Regions from separate parts of the Shewanella sp. Pdp11 genome, predicted to be linked through region 3. Evidence: predicted binding sites of a transcription regulator. Region 3 holds the regulator's gene; each other region holds the start of a gene.
What was found. The regulator sigma-54, encoded in region 3, starts transcription at its own class of promoters, with help from an activator protein. The targets are predictions, from matches to a motif close to GTTGGCACGNNNNTNGNNT.

Region 1 (5,258 bases), 2.4 Mb from region 3:
AAATTACCGACAAATGTCGGTAATTTTCTTTAAAGCTGTAGACTTAAGTCTTTTTCTGGTAATAAATCCCTGGGTTACAACGGACCATATCAAACTCGTCCGTTAAACCAGCGATAGATTCGGAAGCACCAAGAAATAGAATGCCTTTTGGATTAAGAGCGGCAGCGAATTGCCGCAAAATTTTTGCCTTTGCCTCAGGCGCAAAATAAATCAGCACATTGCGGCAAAAAATAATGTCGAACTTACCAAGTAAGCTATAACTTTCAAGCAGATTATGTGCTCTAAAGTTCACTAAACGCTTAACATTATCCTTTAACTTCATATTGCCTGAAGGCAAAGCATCAAAAAACTGACGCTTACGCTCTTCGGATAAACCGCGTGCTAATGCCAAGCTATCGTACTCAGCATTTTTGCAGCGTTCCAACATGGAAGGCGATAAATCCGTAGCTTGAATCGAAGCACTACCAGCAAGTGCACCAGGCTTCTTTTGTTGATACTCAAGAATCGTCATCGCCAGTGAATAGGGTTCTTGCCCAGACGAACACGCGGCCGACCAAATCTTAAGTGGACGACCTAAACGACTATACTCAGGTAACAAAACGTTATGCAATAACTCAAATGGATAACGATCACGAAACCACAGGGTTTCATTGGTCGTCATAGCATCAATCACTTCTGCCCGAAGCGCACGTTCCGTTGGCTTCATCGAATGCTTAACCACATCGGATAAGGATGGCAGGTTATATTTCCCCATTAAAGGAGCAAGACGACTGCGCACCAGATATTGCTTATTTTCACCCAGTACGATGCCGCTGTGTTGCTCTAAGAACAATCTAAATTGATTATATTCAGCCTCAGCGAGTGATTTATTTGGCACATTCACATCCTAAATCCTATTGCAAGCACCAAAATCAGTGCGAAACCATCATGTTACAAAGTCGAGATTATAGCGTAAAGCATATATAGGTACTAACTACTGAACTTACAAACTTAAGTGCTTATTCACTGCAGCAGCCAGTTCGTCGGGATTAAACTTAGCGATAAAGTCATTGGCCCCCACTTTTTGAACCATTGCCTGATTGAATACTCCACTTAACGACGTATGCAGTACCACTTTAATATGCTTGAGCTTAGGATCATCTCGGATCTCCGCGGTCAGGGTATAACCATCCATCTCAGGCATCTCAATGTCTGAGATAATAAGAGGGATTTCATCAGCAACATTGTCCATTTCTTTGGCGATTTCTTTGAGCTTATCTAATGCTTCTCGGCCATCTTTTGCGGTATCAATTTGTAAGTTCAATGACTCGAGTGAACGAATAATCTGCTTACGCGCCACGGCAGAATCATCGATAACCATAATATGATAATGCTGGGTTCTGTCGAGGGTCAGCTTTTCATTAGCTTCTTCACTGATGGCAGTTTTAACCGGTGAAATCTCATCTAAGATTTTTTCAACGTCGAGAATTTCAACCAATTCACCTTCAATCTCAGTCACAGCCGTTAGATAAGAATAACGACCCGCACCTTGAGGAGGAGGCATAATCGCTTCCCAATTCATGTTGATAATCCGCTCAACCGAACTGACTAAGAAGCCTTGAACGCTGCGGTTATATTCAGAAATAATGATGAAGCAGTTTTCAGTACTCGCTAAAGGTCTACCGCCTGTTGCCGCACTCAAATCAATAACTGAAATAGTCGTACCGCGAATATGCGCGACACCTTTTACATAAGGATTAAGTTTAGGCAAAGTGGTCAGTGGTGGGCACTGCAGTACTTCTTTCACCTTAAACACGTTAATCCCAAACCGTTGACGACCGTTTAACTTAAAAAGCAGCAATTCTAAACGGTTTTGACCAACGAGCTGGGTTCGTTTGTTGACTGAATCAAGAATACTCGACATAACTCTGCCTTGTTGTTCTGTTTATGTACGGCCCTATGACTCGTTTGAGTATAGGCATATTAATTGCTTACGTCTTATCTATCGATAAACATAGTCGAAACTGAGTCAATCTTCTGACAGTGATGCAAATTATTATTACAGTGGTCAGCTTCGAACTTGATAAAAGTATAGGTGCATTCTGGCGTTACAAGCTAGTCTCTTCATTATGAAAGTAAATTTAGTCTGTTTTTTTAGTGTTTTCACCCTCTTCATGCCCGCTTTTGCGAGTGCAGAGCCTATTGTTCCCACCGTATCGGCCATCTCAGAATTAGCTAAAGCGCTTATTTCAGAAAAAATATCTGTGCCAACTAATGCCAAAGTCGATATTTCGCCGCAATTAGTTGACGCAAGAATGCTGCCGTCACAATGCTCGTCGCCGATTAAGGTTGAATTGGCGAGTGACAGGGAAATTAGCCGTAATAACACCCTAAAAGTCAGCTGCGATACGCAAGAGCTCGCTTACCCTTGGCAAATTTATATCTCGGTTAGAGTGGATATTTTATTCCCCGTTGTTGTCTCAACTGAAACCTTAGCGCCTGGCGAACTCATCTCCCCTAGCCAAGTTGAAATCCGTTACATTGAGCAAAATAGTTTACGGGGCGCTGAATTTGATGACCCAAGTAAATTAGCTGGTGTGCGAGTCAAACGACGCGTCTCGAAGGATTATCCTATATTGAGCAATAACTTATGCTTCGTGTGTAAAAACGACTCGGTATCTATTTATGTTCGTTCTAACTCATTCGAACTCAAAACAGTAGGCGAAGCCCTACAAGATGGCAATAAAGGCGATCGGATCAGAGTCAAAAATAGCAGTTCAAACAAAGAACTAGATGCTATAGTCACGGGCATTGGCGAAGTTGAAGTAAGAATGTAAAATAATCTAAAGCTTTTTTATAAGCTGCCGATACCCCAGTTAAGAAATCCCGTACACACGACGCTGGAGCCGAAAATGGCAATTGATATTAGCAAACTCAACACTGCAACGACCGCACAAGTTCGTTCAGGTGCAACTAAAACTAGCAGCGATCAATCTGCTCAAGTTGCCACAAAATCGACAACACCACAAAGAACCGACTCAGTGGTGATTACAGCGCAAGCGCAACAACTGCAAGGAGCTCAGACTAAAATGGCGAGCCTTCCTGAAGTTGATCAAAAGAAAGTGGCCGAAATTAAACAGGCTATCGCCGAAGGCCGCTATAAAATTGACCCTGAAAAGTTGGCTGCCAATATTGCAAGTTTTGAAGCCGAACTTAATGACTTGAATAAAGAGTAACTATGACTGAAATAGCTAAACTGGTAGATCTACAACACGCCCATTTGGCTGTTCTTAAGCAAATCATACTCAAGGAAAAAGGCGCTTTGGTTGACCAAAACGCCGATTTACTGCTTTCTCTTGCTAACGAAAAATCACAATGTCTGAAAGAACTCAAAACTAATGATGACATTTTGGCAAACCACACTGATAAGTCTCAACTCACTCAGCAAACCGAACTCGTACATAAAATGGCCGTTGTCAAAGACGCATTAACTGAATGCAAAGCATTGAACGATCAAAATGCCAGTTTAATTGAGATGAATTTAGCCAGTCTCAATCGCTTCGCTCAAGCTTTACAAGCCAGCAGAAACGCCTCCAGCCTTACGTATAACGATAAAGGCAAGACCTCAACTATCTCAAGTTTAGGTAATGATTTAAAAGCCTAACAGGCGCATCAATTCCTACTCTGTATTTCCAGCTTCTAAGCTCTGCTCTGATTAAAGATTAAACTTTAGTACTTTGCAGAAATAGAAAAGCCGCATACTACTCGTATAGTTCGCGGCTCAATAGAGTCATGTAGAAATGACTAGAAATACGTGACTTCTTTCACTCGCTGTGGACGGCTCTGTTGTTGATACAGTGCCCATACCCGTGAAAAATCCAGTTCTAACTCAGTAACATAATGATCGCCAGCCGGATAACTCTTAACGACCCGCGCCCCACGGATCACGCCAGAAACCGATGCTTTAACATTATCGTCCGTCAACATCCAATCACTGACACTGCTGTTTGCCGTTATTTTCTGCCCATATACTTGTTCCGCTAATTCACGGTAGGCCACAATTTTTGATGCTTGCATGGCCATCAACACTCTTTGTGATTGCTCTTTAGCCGGTTGAGTCGCTAAAGGCGCATATCCTATGGCCGTTAACTTAGGAAAACTCGGCGGCGGCACATCTTCCCATTGCACATATCTATCTTTAGCCGCGCAGCCAGTTAGCATTAGCGCCGCAATAAATAACAGGTAGCGTTTCATTTTCCATCTCCTAAAACACGCACTTCATTCATGCCTGGACTCGCCTGACGATATAAGACGCCATTTTGTGACACAATTTGCTCCGATGGCTGCATGTAGTTTGCCAACTCTTTTTGAGTCACAAAAGTTTGAGAGGCCGATACCACGCGATTGTTACTTATATTCACAATCCGAGTATTGATCGCCATACCATTGGTAACTGGGCTCATAGTCGAAACGACAAGATGCTCAACGGGAAGATTTTTCGACAATTGTTGCCAATCTCGCGTCAAAATAAAATCCCCATTAGCCGTCACTCTCAAGCCATCAGCTAAATTTAAATCAACCACATTAAACTGAAAGCTATGGAGCGACGTCATTAATCCTTGCTGTAACTGCTGCGCCAACGCATTTGTACCATTCATGTCACCTACTAATACTGGGGTTGCGACGACAATTGGTTGATCAGAACGCAGAGCATCATTTTGCTTAACGAGCTCTGTCACTATTCGCTGTGCTAAATGGTTGATCACTGCCGTTGGCGGCAACCCATTGCCATCCACTAAACTCGGCTTGGGCGGTGTAACCGATTTAGCCACACATCCACCTAACATCAGTAATGTTAAGGGAATAATCACACGCTTTAGCATTGGAGTTACCTCATTTGTGGGTGTACAGGCCATTAAATCACTCACACTCTACGCGTCTCATTTTTGTGAGTAACAAAAGCCAGCAATCTTCGGACCAAAATTGACTCCAGCCCGACAATATTATTCTCATATGCTGTATATCGACTGCACCAATGGAAACTTTATCGAAAACTCTCGTTACTCAGGCATGGAATTTGCTTTGTCGGTATATTAGATTAAGTGTCAGGAAACTGGCTCGATTAGCAAGCTCGCCAATAGCTTAGCGATAAGGATTGTATTGATGCATATACCAGGTTCAGCTTCGCTCATCATTTTGAGCCTTGCACTCTTGTCTTTGCCTACTCAGGCCGAATGGATAGAAGCCAGTGGTGAAGCGACTATTCTCAATGGTAATAC
Region 2 (5,258 bases), 2.4 Mb from region 3:
CTCTTGAATATCAAATGTCATTAGGTTTTTTAGACAGTAAGTTTAGTGGCATGAAGAAAGCGTTGAGAGGGGATTAATCATGAGTTTATTTAGCATATTTGATGTTGCTGGCTCGGGAATGTCGGCTCAATCGGTCAGGTTGAACACCACTGCGAGTAACATAGCTAACGCTGATTCCGTCTCGAGTAGCGTAGATAAGACCTATCGTTCCCGTCATCCTATTTTCGAAGCTGAAATGGCCAAAGCGCAAAGTCAGCAACAAGCCTCTCAAGGTGTGGCGGTAAAAGGCATTGTTGAAAGTGATAAACCACTACTAAAAGAATACTCGCCCGATCATCCGATGGCGGATGCGGACGGCTTTATTTATAAACCGAATGTTAATGTCATGGAAGAAATGGCAGATATGATTTCTGCTTCGCGCTCATATCAAATGAATGTTCAAGTCGCTGAAGCAGCTAAGTCTATGCTGCAACAAACACTTGGGATGGGTAAATAACATGTGTTACTTAGGAGGTAAGCTGTGAGCCTCATTAATCAAATTAACCAAGCATCGGCGCAGACGGCTCAAAATAAGAGTCAATCAAATGCTGTGACGACCAACTCATCAACCAGTTCAACGGGTAATCCGTTTCTTGATGGCATACGACTGCCAAAAGATTCGATAGTACCGGAAGCGAAAAGCCAACAATTAACTCAAGATGATTTTTTCTCGTTATTAAGCCAACAGTTATCGATGCAGGACCCTTTTAAGCCCGTCGACAACGACCAAATGATTGCGCAGATGGCATCATTTTCGACAGTTGATGGTATCAGTAAGTTAAATGATGAAATAGTTAACTTAAACAGTGTTATGACGTCGAGCCAAGCACTGCAGGCATCGGGACTCGTTGGTCGCAAGGTGTTGATCCCAACTGATACTGGCAATATTTCAGCTGAAAGCCCAACGATGAAAGGTGTGGTCAGTACCCCTAATAAAATTCCAGAGATTACTGTGCGTGTTGAAGATGAGAAGGGCCAAGTTGTGACCACCTTTAAAGTCGATGGCAGTGACGGTGGTAACGTCGATGTGAACTGGGATGGTTTAGATAAAGATGGAAAACCTGTGACCGCAGGCAACTATACGATTAAGGCGAGTGGGTTAGTTGATGGAAAATCCCAAGAACTGCCTGTTTCAACTTATGCCCATGTGACCAGTGTCTCTCTTGGTACGGCCAGTACTGGCGCCATTCTCAACTTGAGAGGCGGTATGGGGATCAAGTTAACCGATGTGTTAGCTGTGTCTGAAACTTAAATTTATACAAGATAATTTTTTAGAATCCGAATTGGGCGTTAGTTGTCCGCAATTGAATAGAGTCAAAAGTAGAGGTGAATTATGTCGTTTAACATTGCATTGAGTGGCATTTCTGCCGCACAGAAAGATTTAAACACCACGGCGAACAACATTGCGAATGCGAATACCATTGGCTTTAAAGAGTCGCGTGCTGAATTTGCGGATGTTTACGCTAATTCTATCTTTTCAAATTCTAAAACTGCTGTCGGTGGTGGTGTTGCAACGAGTCAAGTCGCCCAGCAATTCCATCAAGGCAGCTTACAGTTGACAAGTAATTCACTCGATATGGCAATTAAAGGTGGTGGTTTTTTTGTCACTGCTTCTGAAATAGGCAGTCTTGACCATTCATTTACTCGAGCAGGGGCATTTAAAGTCGATTCAAATAACTACATGGTTGATTCTGCTGGTAATTTTTTGCAGACATTCCCTGTGGATAAAGATGGTAATTCGACATCGGTAAGTTTGACTACAGCGAAACCAGTGCAGATCCCGGATACTGCAGGTAGCCCTGTAAAAACTGAAAATGTCAGTTTACAAATGAATCTAAATGCTAAGGAAAGTACCCTTGACCCTGCTGCATTCGATCCTCTAGACCCTAAGACGTACAATAATGTTACTTCAATGACAATGTATGACTCACTCGGTGAGCCACATATCATGACAACCTATTTTGTTAAGCCTAATGATGCCTCTTATAATGGAGAGAGCAATTGGGTGGCTTATTACGCTATTGATGGTAAACAAGTCGATTTAGCTGGTGCTGCTGGTACTTATCAAACGGATACTACGGGCGATGGTAACCCTGACTCAACCGGTACAGCGCAAACAACTAGCGGTTGGAAGGGCTCTGTACTTAAGTTCAATTCTGTTGGTGTCTATACCGGTAGTGATCCAGCGGTCGTTAAGACTGAGACTTTAGGTGTGGGTGGTGCAGGCGTTTTAGGTGCTGGAGCGGATGGAACTCAAGACTTAACTATTAAGTTTAATGCGCCAACGCAATATGCTGCTCCTTTTGCGGCAACAGAGTTAACACAAGACGGTACTACTGTTGGTCGTTTAACTAACGTTGAAATTGGTGCTGATGGTTTAATTACTGCAAGTTACTCGAACGGTTCAACTGTGCCTTTAGCACGGGTTGCCTTGGTTCGATTTGCTAACGAACAAGGTTTAACACAAGTGGGTAATACGTCGTGGAAAGCCAGTTTGAATTCTGGCCCGGCTCTTGCTGGTGAGGCAAACAGTGGTACTTTTGGTAGCATAAGTTCATCGGCGTTAGAGCAATCGAATATCGATTTGACCACTGAACTGGTCGATTTGATTTCGGCGCAGCGTAACTTCCAAGCGAACTCTCGTACCCTTGAAGTGAACAACACACTGCAACAAACCGTATTACAAATCCGCTAATCATTACATTGTTTGACTAAGTGTTGCCGCCAGTGGCAACACTTAGCCTTTATCCTGCTATCAATTCACTTCATTTCCTTATTCTTCAATTCTATCAGTAAATTAAATGTCAATTTTATTGGCACGATGCTTGCTTTGCTATTGTCATGTAGAAAATTTGACGGAGCAGTCTGTGGACAAATTCCTTTATGTCGCCATGAGTGGCGCCAAGCAAAATATGAATGAGCTGGCGCTCCGTGCGAACAACTTAGCCAATGCTAATACCGACGGTTTTAAATCCGATATGGCACAAGCTCGCTCGATGCAGGCCTTCGGTGAAGGATTGCCTTCCAGGGTGTTTGCGATGACAGAATCTCCGTCAGCTAATTTTCGCTCTGGTCCCATAAAAACCACTGGACGAGATCTCGATGTTGCCATTAAAGGCGACGGCTGGTTTGCCGTGCAGGCAAAAGATGGCAGTGAAGCCTATACCCGCTCAGGCAGTTTAAGTTTCGACTCTACGGGTTTACTACACAATGACAGGGGAAATCCTGTTATGGGAGATGCGGGCCCCATAGTGTTGCCGCTCCCTATTGAGAAGGTTTCAATTTCTCAGGATGGCATTATTTCTGTTCGACCTCAGGGCGCTACCGCTGAAGTGGTGGAAGAAGTTGGTCGCTTGAAACTCGTTAATCCCGGCAATGCGCAGATGATGCGTGGTGAAGATGGATTATTTCGACAAATGTCAGGAGAACCAGCACCAGCCGATCCTAGCGTAGGTATTGAAAGTGGTGCAGTGGAAGGCAGTAACGTAAACCCTGTCGATGAAATGGTGTCTTTGATTGACCTTCAGCGTCAGTTTGAATTGCAAGTCAAGATGATGAAAACCGCGGAAGAAAATGATCGCGCTTCATCCTCATTAATGCGTATTAGTTAGGAGATAGATTATGCATCCGGCGTTATGGATTAGTAAAACTGGCTTAGACGCACAGCAAACTGACATTGCGGTGATCTCAAACAACGTGGCGAACGCCAGCACTGTGGGCTACAAGAAAAGTCGTGCAGTATTTGAAGATTTGCTTTACCAAACAGTTAACCAAGCGGGCGGTGTCAGCGCTTCTAACACTAAGTTACCTAATGGGTTAAACATAGGTGCGGGTACCAAAGTCGTCGCCACACAGAAAATGTTTACCCAAGGCAACATGCTGACTACAGATAACTCATTGGATTTGATGATTGAAGGCCCAGGCTTTTTTGAAATCCAGCTACCTGATGGTACTGCAGCCTATACCCGAAATGGTCAGTTTACCTTAGACGATACGGGCCAGATTGTGACACCCGGTTCTGGCTACTTGTTGCAACCCGCGATCACTATTCCTGACAATGCGACCAGTATTACCGTTTCCGCGGAGGGTGAAGTTTCAGTGAAAACCCCTGGTACTGCTGAGAACCAAGTTGTGGGTCAGTTGACTATGACGGATTTTATTAATCCATCGGGTCTAGATCCCATGGGGCAAAACTTATACACGGAAACTGGTGCGAGCGGCACGCCAATTCAAGGTACCGCTTCGTTAGATGGTATGGGAGCGATTCGTCAAGGCGCCTTAGAAACCTCTAACGTTAACGTGACCGAAGAACTGGTGAACCTTATCGAAAGTCAGCGCATTTACGAGATGAACTCAAAAGTGATTTCAGCGGTAGATCAAATGCTGTCTTATGTGACTCAGAATTTATAGAGGCAAACATCATGGCTAGATATCTTGTGGTGGCCGTCGCGTTATTGCTTGCAGCCTGTAGCTCGACGCAAAAGAAACCCCTTGCGGATGATCCCTTTTACGCGCCGGTATACCCAGAGGCTCCGCCAACAAAAATTGCCGCGACTGGCTCTATTTATCAAGACAGTCAAGCATCTAGCTTGTATTCGGATATTCGTGCTCACAAAGTGGGTGACATTATCACTATCGTTTTGAAAGAGTCGACTCAAGCTAAGAAGAGTGCAGGCAATCAGATTAAAAAAGGCTCCGACATGACTTTAGACCCCATTTTTGCCGGTGGCAGTAACGTGTCTATTGGCGGAGTGCCAATTGATTTACGTTATAAAGATAGCATGAACACTAAACGTGAATCGGATGCGGATCAGAGCAACAGTTTAGATGGCAGCATCTCGGCAAACGTGATGCAAGTGTTGAATAACGGCAGCTTAGTGATCCGCGGCGAAAAATGGATCTCAATCAATAACGGTGATGAGTTTATTCGTGTCACTGGTCTCGTTCGCTCGCAGGACATTAAACCCGATAACACTATCGATTCAACGCGAATGGCCAATGCCCGTATTCAATACAGTGGCACAGGCACTTTTGCAGATGCTCAAAAAGTAGGCTGGTTAAGCCAGTTCTTTATGAGCGACTGGTGGCCCTTCTAAGGAGTCGTATCATGAAATATAAGCTGATGTTAACTATTGCCGTGCTAGTGTTTTCTCTACCTAGTCAGGCTGAACGAATTAAAGATATTGCCAATGTGCAGGGCGTACGCAGTAACCAGTTGA
Region 3 (5,258 bases):
GCCTTTGAGTTGCTCAAGCAAAGTGCCGATTAAGGGCAAGGGAAGGTTATCGACACAGTAATAGCCGAGATCTTCGAGTACCCTTAGGGCGACAGATTTACCTGAGCCTGAGCGGCCCGACACTATGACCAGTTTCATCCAGTGATTACCTGATAGAGTTCCGTTTCATCATGCGTCTTGCGTAATTGTTTTAATATTTGCTTGTCGCTCAGCTTTTCGGCCATGCAAGACAAGGTACTTAAGTGTTGCTGACATTGGTCAGCAGGCACCAGTAGTGCAAATAAAATATCAACAGGTTGCTTATCGATAGCATCGAATGCTATCGGCTCTTCACACTTAATGAGTATGGCAATGGGCTGATTTATATCGGTTAATCGACCATGTGGAATGGCGATGCCGTTCCCTATACCTGTGCTCCCCATCTTTTCGCGCGCCACTAGGCTTTCGAATATCTCTTGAGATGAGAGGGTCGGGTACTGGGCAGCGACTAAGTCGCTGATGAGTTCCAGTACCTTTTTCTTGCTGCCCGGAGTGGCGCAGGTAGTGCACTCCGGCCGCAGTATGGTACAAAGTTCCATTATTAGTGTTTTGTTAACTTCTCTTTGTGTTTAATAACCTGACGATCAAGCTTGTCAATCAGGGCGTCTATAGCGGCATACATGTCAGCATGCTCTGAAGTTGCAAAAACTTCACCACCGATAAGATTTATTCTCGCTTCGGCAATCTGTTGCATTTTCTCGACATTGAGCACAACGTGCACATTATTGATCTGTTCGAAATGGCGTTCAAGTTTTGAAAACTTTTCTTCTACATATGCGCGTAACGATTCGGTAATTTCGACATGGTGTCCACTCAGGTTTATTTGCATAGAAACGTCCTCCGATATCCACTGTAGGTTATAAACTTTTACGCTGATTAGAAGGCGGAATGAGCATAGCCTCTCGGTACTTCGCAATGGTTCTGCGGGCTACGTTGATCCCTTGTTCTGCCAGAAGTTGTGCCATCTTACTGTCGCTTAATGGTTTTTTCTGGTTTTCCGCTGCAACCAGTTTCTTAATGAAGGCTCTGATTGCTGTGGATGAGCACTCCCCACCATCGTCAGTTCCGACGTGGCTAGAGAAGAAGTATTTTAGTTCAAAAAGTCCCTTAGGGGTATGCATGTATTTTTGGGTGGTCACCCGTGAGATGGTGGACTCATGCATTTCTACCGCTTCGGCAATATCGTTAAGCACCATAGGTTTCATGGCTTCTTCACCGTATTCGAAGAAACCTTGCTGATATTGCACTATGCAATTCGCAACTTTAAGTAAAGTGTCGTTACGGCTTTCTAGGCTTTTGATAAACCATTTAGCCTCTTGCAGATGGCCACGAATAAATTGGCTATCGGCTTGGTTTTTAGTACTGCGCGCCATCGATGCATAATGTTGATTTACATTGATTTTTGGCATGCAGTCTGGGTTCAGTTCAACCACCCAGCGGCCATTCTTCTTCGACACAGACACATCTGGGATGACGTATTCGTCATCGTTGGGCGTAATCAATAAACCTGGGCGGGGATTGAGGGTTTGGATAAGCGCGATGCCGTCCCTTAACTCATCCTCTTTTAATTTAGTCTTACGCATCAACAATCTAAAATCGCGCGCGGCGATCAGATCTAAATGATCTTTGATCAACATGCGGGCATTTTCGAGGTGTGGAGTGTCAGCGGCGAAATGCGACAGTTGGATCAGCAGGCACTCGCTTAAATCGCGGGCGGCCACACCAATGGGATCAAAATGTTGAATGCGCTTGAGTACGGCTTCAACTTCGTCAAGCTCAACTTCAGGATTGCCCATGGCTTCGAGAATTTCTTCAGTGCTTTGAGTGAGATAGCCTTGATCGTCGATGGCATCAATAATGGCGGTGGCAATGGCTAAATCGGTTTCAGAAAACGGCGTGAGGTTTTTTTGCCATTCTAAGTGCTCATACAAGCCTTCACTGGTCTCACCTTGGAAGGGCATATCATCTTCACGACTGCCGCCGGGGCCAGAATTAGGGGAGGCAGTGAACACTTCATCCCAGGTGGTGTCCATGGGGAGCTCGTCGGGCATGGATTCTTTGGTTAAGGACTCTGCCGTGTCTATTGTGGAGCTGTCTTTCTCAGGCGGCAGAGTGCTCGATTCACTGAAATCCGTATCGGAAAGCGTTTGGTTTACAGGGTCTTTAGTGGCGTCGAATTGATCCTCTTCCAGCTCGAGAAGGGGATTAGAATCTAAGGCTTGCTGGATCTCTTGCTGCAGTTCTAATGACGACAGTTGCAACAGACGAATGGCCTGTTGTAATTGTGGCGTCATGGTTAACTGTTGACCCAGTTTGAGCTGGAGTGACGCTTTCATGTTACCGCTGATCCCTACGTTATTATTGTTGGATGAGGTCGCTTGTTATCATCTTGAGTGGAGCACAATGCTGGCACAAATTGCCTTCATTGGCTCCGCTTGATTAACTATAGCCTGAATTGTTCACCTAAGTACACAGCCCTAACTTGCTGATTGTCTAAGATCTCTGCAGGTGTTCCTTCGGCAATCAGGTTTCCGTGACTCACAATATAGGCATGTTCACACACATCTAATGTCTCGCGAACATTATGGTCGGTGATCAACACGCCAAGGCCTCGACTTTTGAGCTGTTCGATAATCTTTTTGATGTCGATAACTGAAATCGGATCGACACCCGCAAAGGGTTCATCGAGCAAAATGAACTTAGGATTTGCTGCTAACGCCCGTGCAATTTCGACACGGCGACGTTCGCCCCCCGACAATGACATGCCTTGGCTGTCACGGATGTGGGTGATGTGGAATTCTTCGAGCAGATGCTCGAGTTGTTCTTCCCTTTGCTCTTTCTTCAATTCTTTGCGCGTTTGCAGTACGGCCATGATGTTGTCATGGACGGTCAGCTTACGGAAGATACTGGCTTCCTGCGGCAAGTAACCTATGCCTTTGCGGGCGCGCAGGTGCATAGGATCCGCGGTTAAATCATCATCGTCGATAAAGATGTGGCCTTTATCGCTTTTAACCAGACCGACGACCATGTAAAAGGTGGTGGTTTTACCCGCACCGTTTGGGCCGAGTAGTCCAACAACTTGACCTGTCTTTACCGTTAGACTGACGTCTTTAACCACTTGGCGACTCTTATAACTCTTCGCCAGATTTTGTGCTCTTAGGGTGATTTGGGTCATTTAGAGTCCTGCTTTTTCACAGGTTTATCCGCTGGCGCGTCAGGTTTGGCATCATCTTGATAGTTTTCTGGCTGAATAATAGTGATCACGCGATCGTCACCACTACCTGTGCTCTCAGCAATCAATTTTTGCTGGATAATGTTATAGCGGATCACATTACCCGTCACTTGGCTACCCGCTTGATCTAACGAAGCTTGGCCTTTCAGTGTCAGGGTACGGCTTGCCATATCGTAACGAATTTCTTTCGCGCTCGCCGAGGCTGGACGGCCATCGTCTAACACTTGGTTGTAAGTTGCGGGGTTACCAGTGGCCACTAAAATTTTGCTATTTTCACCTTCGGCAGAAAATGCACGCAGTTCATTTGCTTGGATTTTTATCGAGCCTTGGGTAACTTCCACCGGACCAAAGAAGATGATCTGGTTGTTCTTGATATCTGCCGTTTGGCTCACTGCTTTGATTTTAACTTCCTGCTTTAGGTCGTCGACTTTAGCAAAGGCGCTCATGCTCATTATTAGCATTAGGCTGGCAAGTAATACGTTATTTTGCTTCATATGTTCCTACTACCTGACTGGTCAATTTCACTTCTTGCGCGTTGAGGTCGGCATAAAGGCCTTGGCCTTGAATATTAAAATCTTTCCCTGTGACGTAAATGGTACGGTCAGAGGTCATTATCATAGTATTGAGATCGAGTTCCAGATAACTGGTGGACAAGGTCTGGATCGGTTCTTCTGCGCTAATGGCATCAATAATAACATTGTTTTCGAGTACAACCTTGCCCGTTTCCTTGTTTAGCTTGCCCTGATCTGCACTGAGTTGCCATTGTGCTTTACCTTGGTCTGGATAAACAAGATAAACAGGTTGAGTAAAGAAAGTTTGATTCGTTGAATCATAATGTTCCATGTTTTTCGCCGTCACACGGCTATTGACTAGCCCTTGTTCATTGAACTCAACACTGCGCAGATCTTCAACGATGAAATCTGGGGTATTTTGATCTTTTACTCGGTTATCGGTATCACCGCTGTGTTTGTTCTGCACTTGCCAGTAAAGCGCTAGTGCGGTTCCAAAAAAAGCGATAATTGCGAGTGTCACACGACTCATATACTCATTCCATGGGCCGAAGTGAATTTATTTTGACTGAGTAGCAACAGATCTGTGAGTTCACGCAGTGCACCGTGCCCGCCATTGAGCGTAGTGACAAAGTGGGCGTGCTGACGCACATAGGGATGACCATCGGCCACACTGACCGCTAAACCGACGACATTCATCACGGGTAAATCGACAATATCATCACCGATATACGCTACTTCTTCCGGGGTGACACCATAGAGTGCGAGCAATGCTTCATAGGGCTCGAACTTATTATCTACGCCTTGGTAAATATGGGTAACCCCAAGGGCTGTCATACGGTTTTCAACGATTTTGGATTGACGTCCAGTGATAACGGCGAGATTAAAACCGCTGGTGAGTAGCGAGCGCACACCATAGCCGTCGCGTGTGTGGAAGGCTTTTAGCTCTTCGCCGCTATTGCTTAAGTAGATACGGCCGTCGGAAAACACTCCATCGACGTCACAAATCAACAGTTTAATCTTTTGCGCGCGTTGCCACACATCATCACTGATTGGGCCGTAAAATCCTTGCTGTGGCATTAAATGACTCCTGCTTTAACCATGTCTAGCATGTTAAGAGCGCCGATAGGATGGCGGTCTTTATCGATAACAATTAATCCGTTGATGTTTTTGGAATCCATCACTTGCAGCGCTTGGGCGGCCAATACATTATCCGTGATGGTCACGCAGTTACGGGTCATCACATCGGCGATGGGCGTTGTACGCAGATTCACTTCGGCATCGATAACGCGGCGTAAATCACCATCGGTGAAGATACCGACCAGTTTGCGCTGATCATCGATAATCGCCGTCATGCCTAAGCCTTTCTTGGAAATTTCGTACAGGGCTTCTGTGATGCAAATATCGTGGTTAACGAGCGGTAAGTCATCACCGCTGTGCATCACATCGCAGACTTTTAACAATAATTTACGCCCTAA

Region 1: flgA (flagellar basal body P-ring formation chaperone FlgA) is a predicted target of sigma-54. The motif match lies at 1,954-1,972, and genes of this name have one in related genera.
Region 2: flgF (flagellar basal-body rod protein FlgF) is a predicted target of sigma-54. The motif match lies at 2,852-2,870, and genes of this name have one in related genera.

What each region holds. Positions count from the first base shown of each region.
Region 1 covers NZ_CP015194.1:3,942,863-3,948,120, forward strand. The annotation lists gene AYJ58_RS17460 (CheR family methyltransferase) at 44-883, opposite strand; gene AYJ58_RS17465 (chemotaxis protein CheV) at 983-1,903, opposite strand; gene flgA (flagellar basal body P-ring formation chaperone FlgA) at 2,109-2,816, shown strand; gene flgM (flagellar biosynthesis anti-sigma factor FlgM) at 2,892-3,215, shown strand; gene AYJ58_RS17480 (flagella synthesis protein FlgN) at 3,218-3,643, shown strand; gene AYJ58_RS17485 (LPP20 family lipoprotein) at 3,784-4,233, opposite strand; gene AYJ58_RS17490 (FlgO family outer membrane protein) at 4,230-4,862, opposite strand; gene AYJ58_RS17495 (flagellar assembly protein FlgT) at 5,143-5,258, shown strand, end outside.
Region 2 covers NZ_CP015194.1:3,937,177-3,942,434, reverse strand. The annotation lists gene flgB (flagellar basal body rod protein FlgB) at 1-77, shown strand, start outside; gene flgC (flagellar basal body rod protein FlgC) at 80-496, shown strand; gene flgD (flagellar hook assembly protein FlgD) at 521-1,291, shown strand; gene flgE (flagellar hook protein FlgE) at 1,373-2,734, shown strand; gene flgF (flagellar basal-body rod protein FlgF) at 2,907-3,650, shown strand; gene flgG (flagellar basal-body rod protein FlgG) at 3,661-4,449, shown strand; gene flgH (flagellar basal body L-ring protein FlgH) at 4,461-5,135, shown strand; gene AYJ58_RS17420 (flagellar basal body P-ring protein FlgI) at 5,147-5,258, shown strand, end outside.
Region 3 covers NZ_CP015194.1:1,397,992-1,403,249, forward strand. The annotation lists gene rapZ (RNase adapter RapZ) at 1-138, opposite strand, end outside; gene ptsN (PTS IIA-like nitrogen regulatory protein PtsN) at 135-578, opposite strand; gene hpf (ribosome hibernation promoting factor) at 581-868, opposite strand; gene AYJ58_RS06160 (RNA polymerase factor sigma-54) at 897-2,375, opposite strand; gene lptB (LPS export ABC transporter ATP-binding protein) at 2,483-3,214, opposite strand; gene lptA (lipopolysaccharide transport periplasmic protein LptA) at 3,211-3,765, opposite strand; gene lptC (LPS export ABC transporter periplasmic protein LptC) at 3,752-4,312, opposite strand; gene kdsC (3-deoxy-manno-octulosonate-8-phosphatase KdsC) at 4,309-4,860, opposite strand; gene AYJ58_RS06185 (KpsF/GutQ family sugar-phosphate isomerase) at 4,860-5,258, opposite strand, start outside.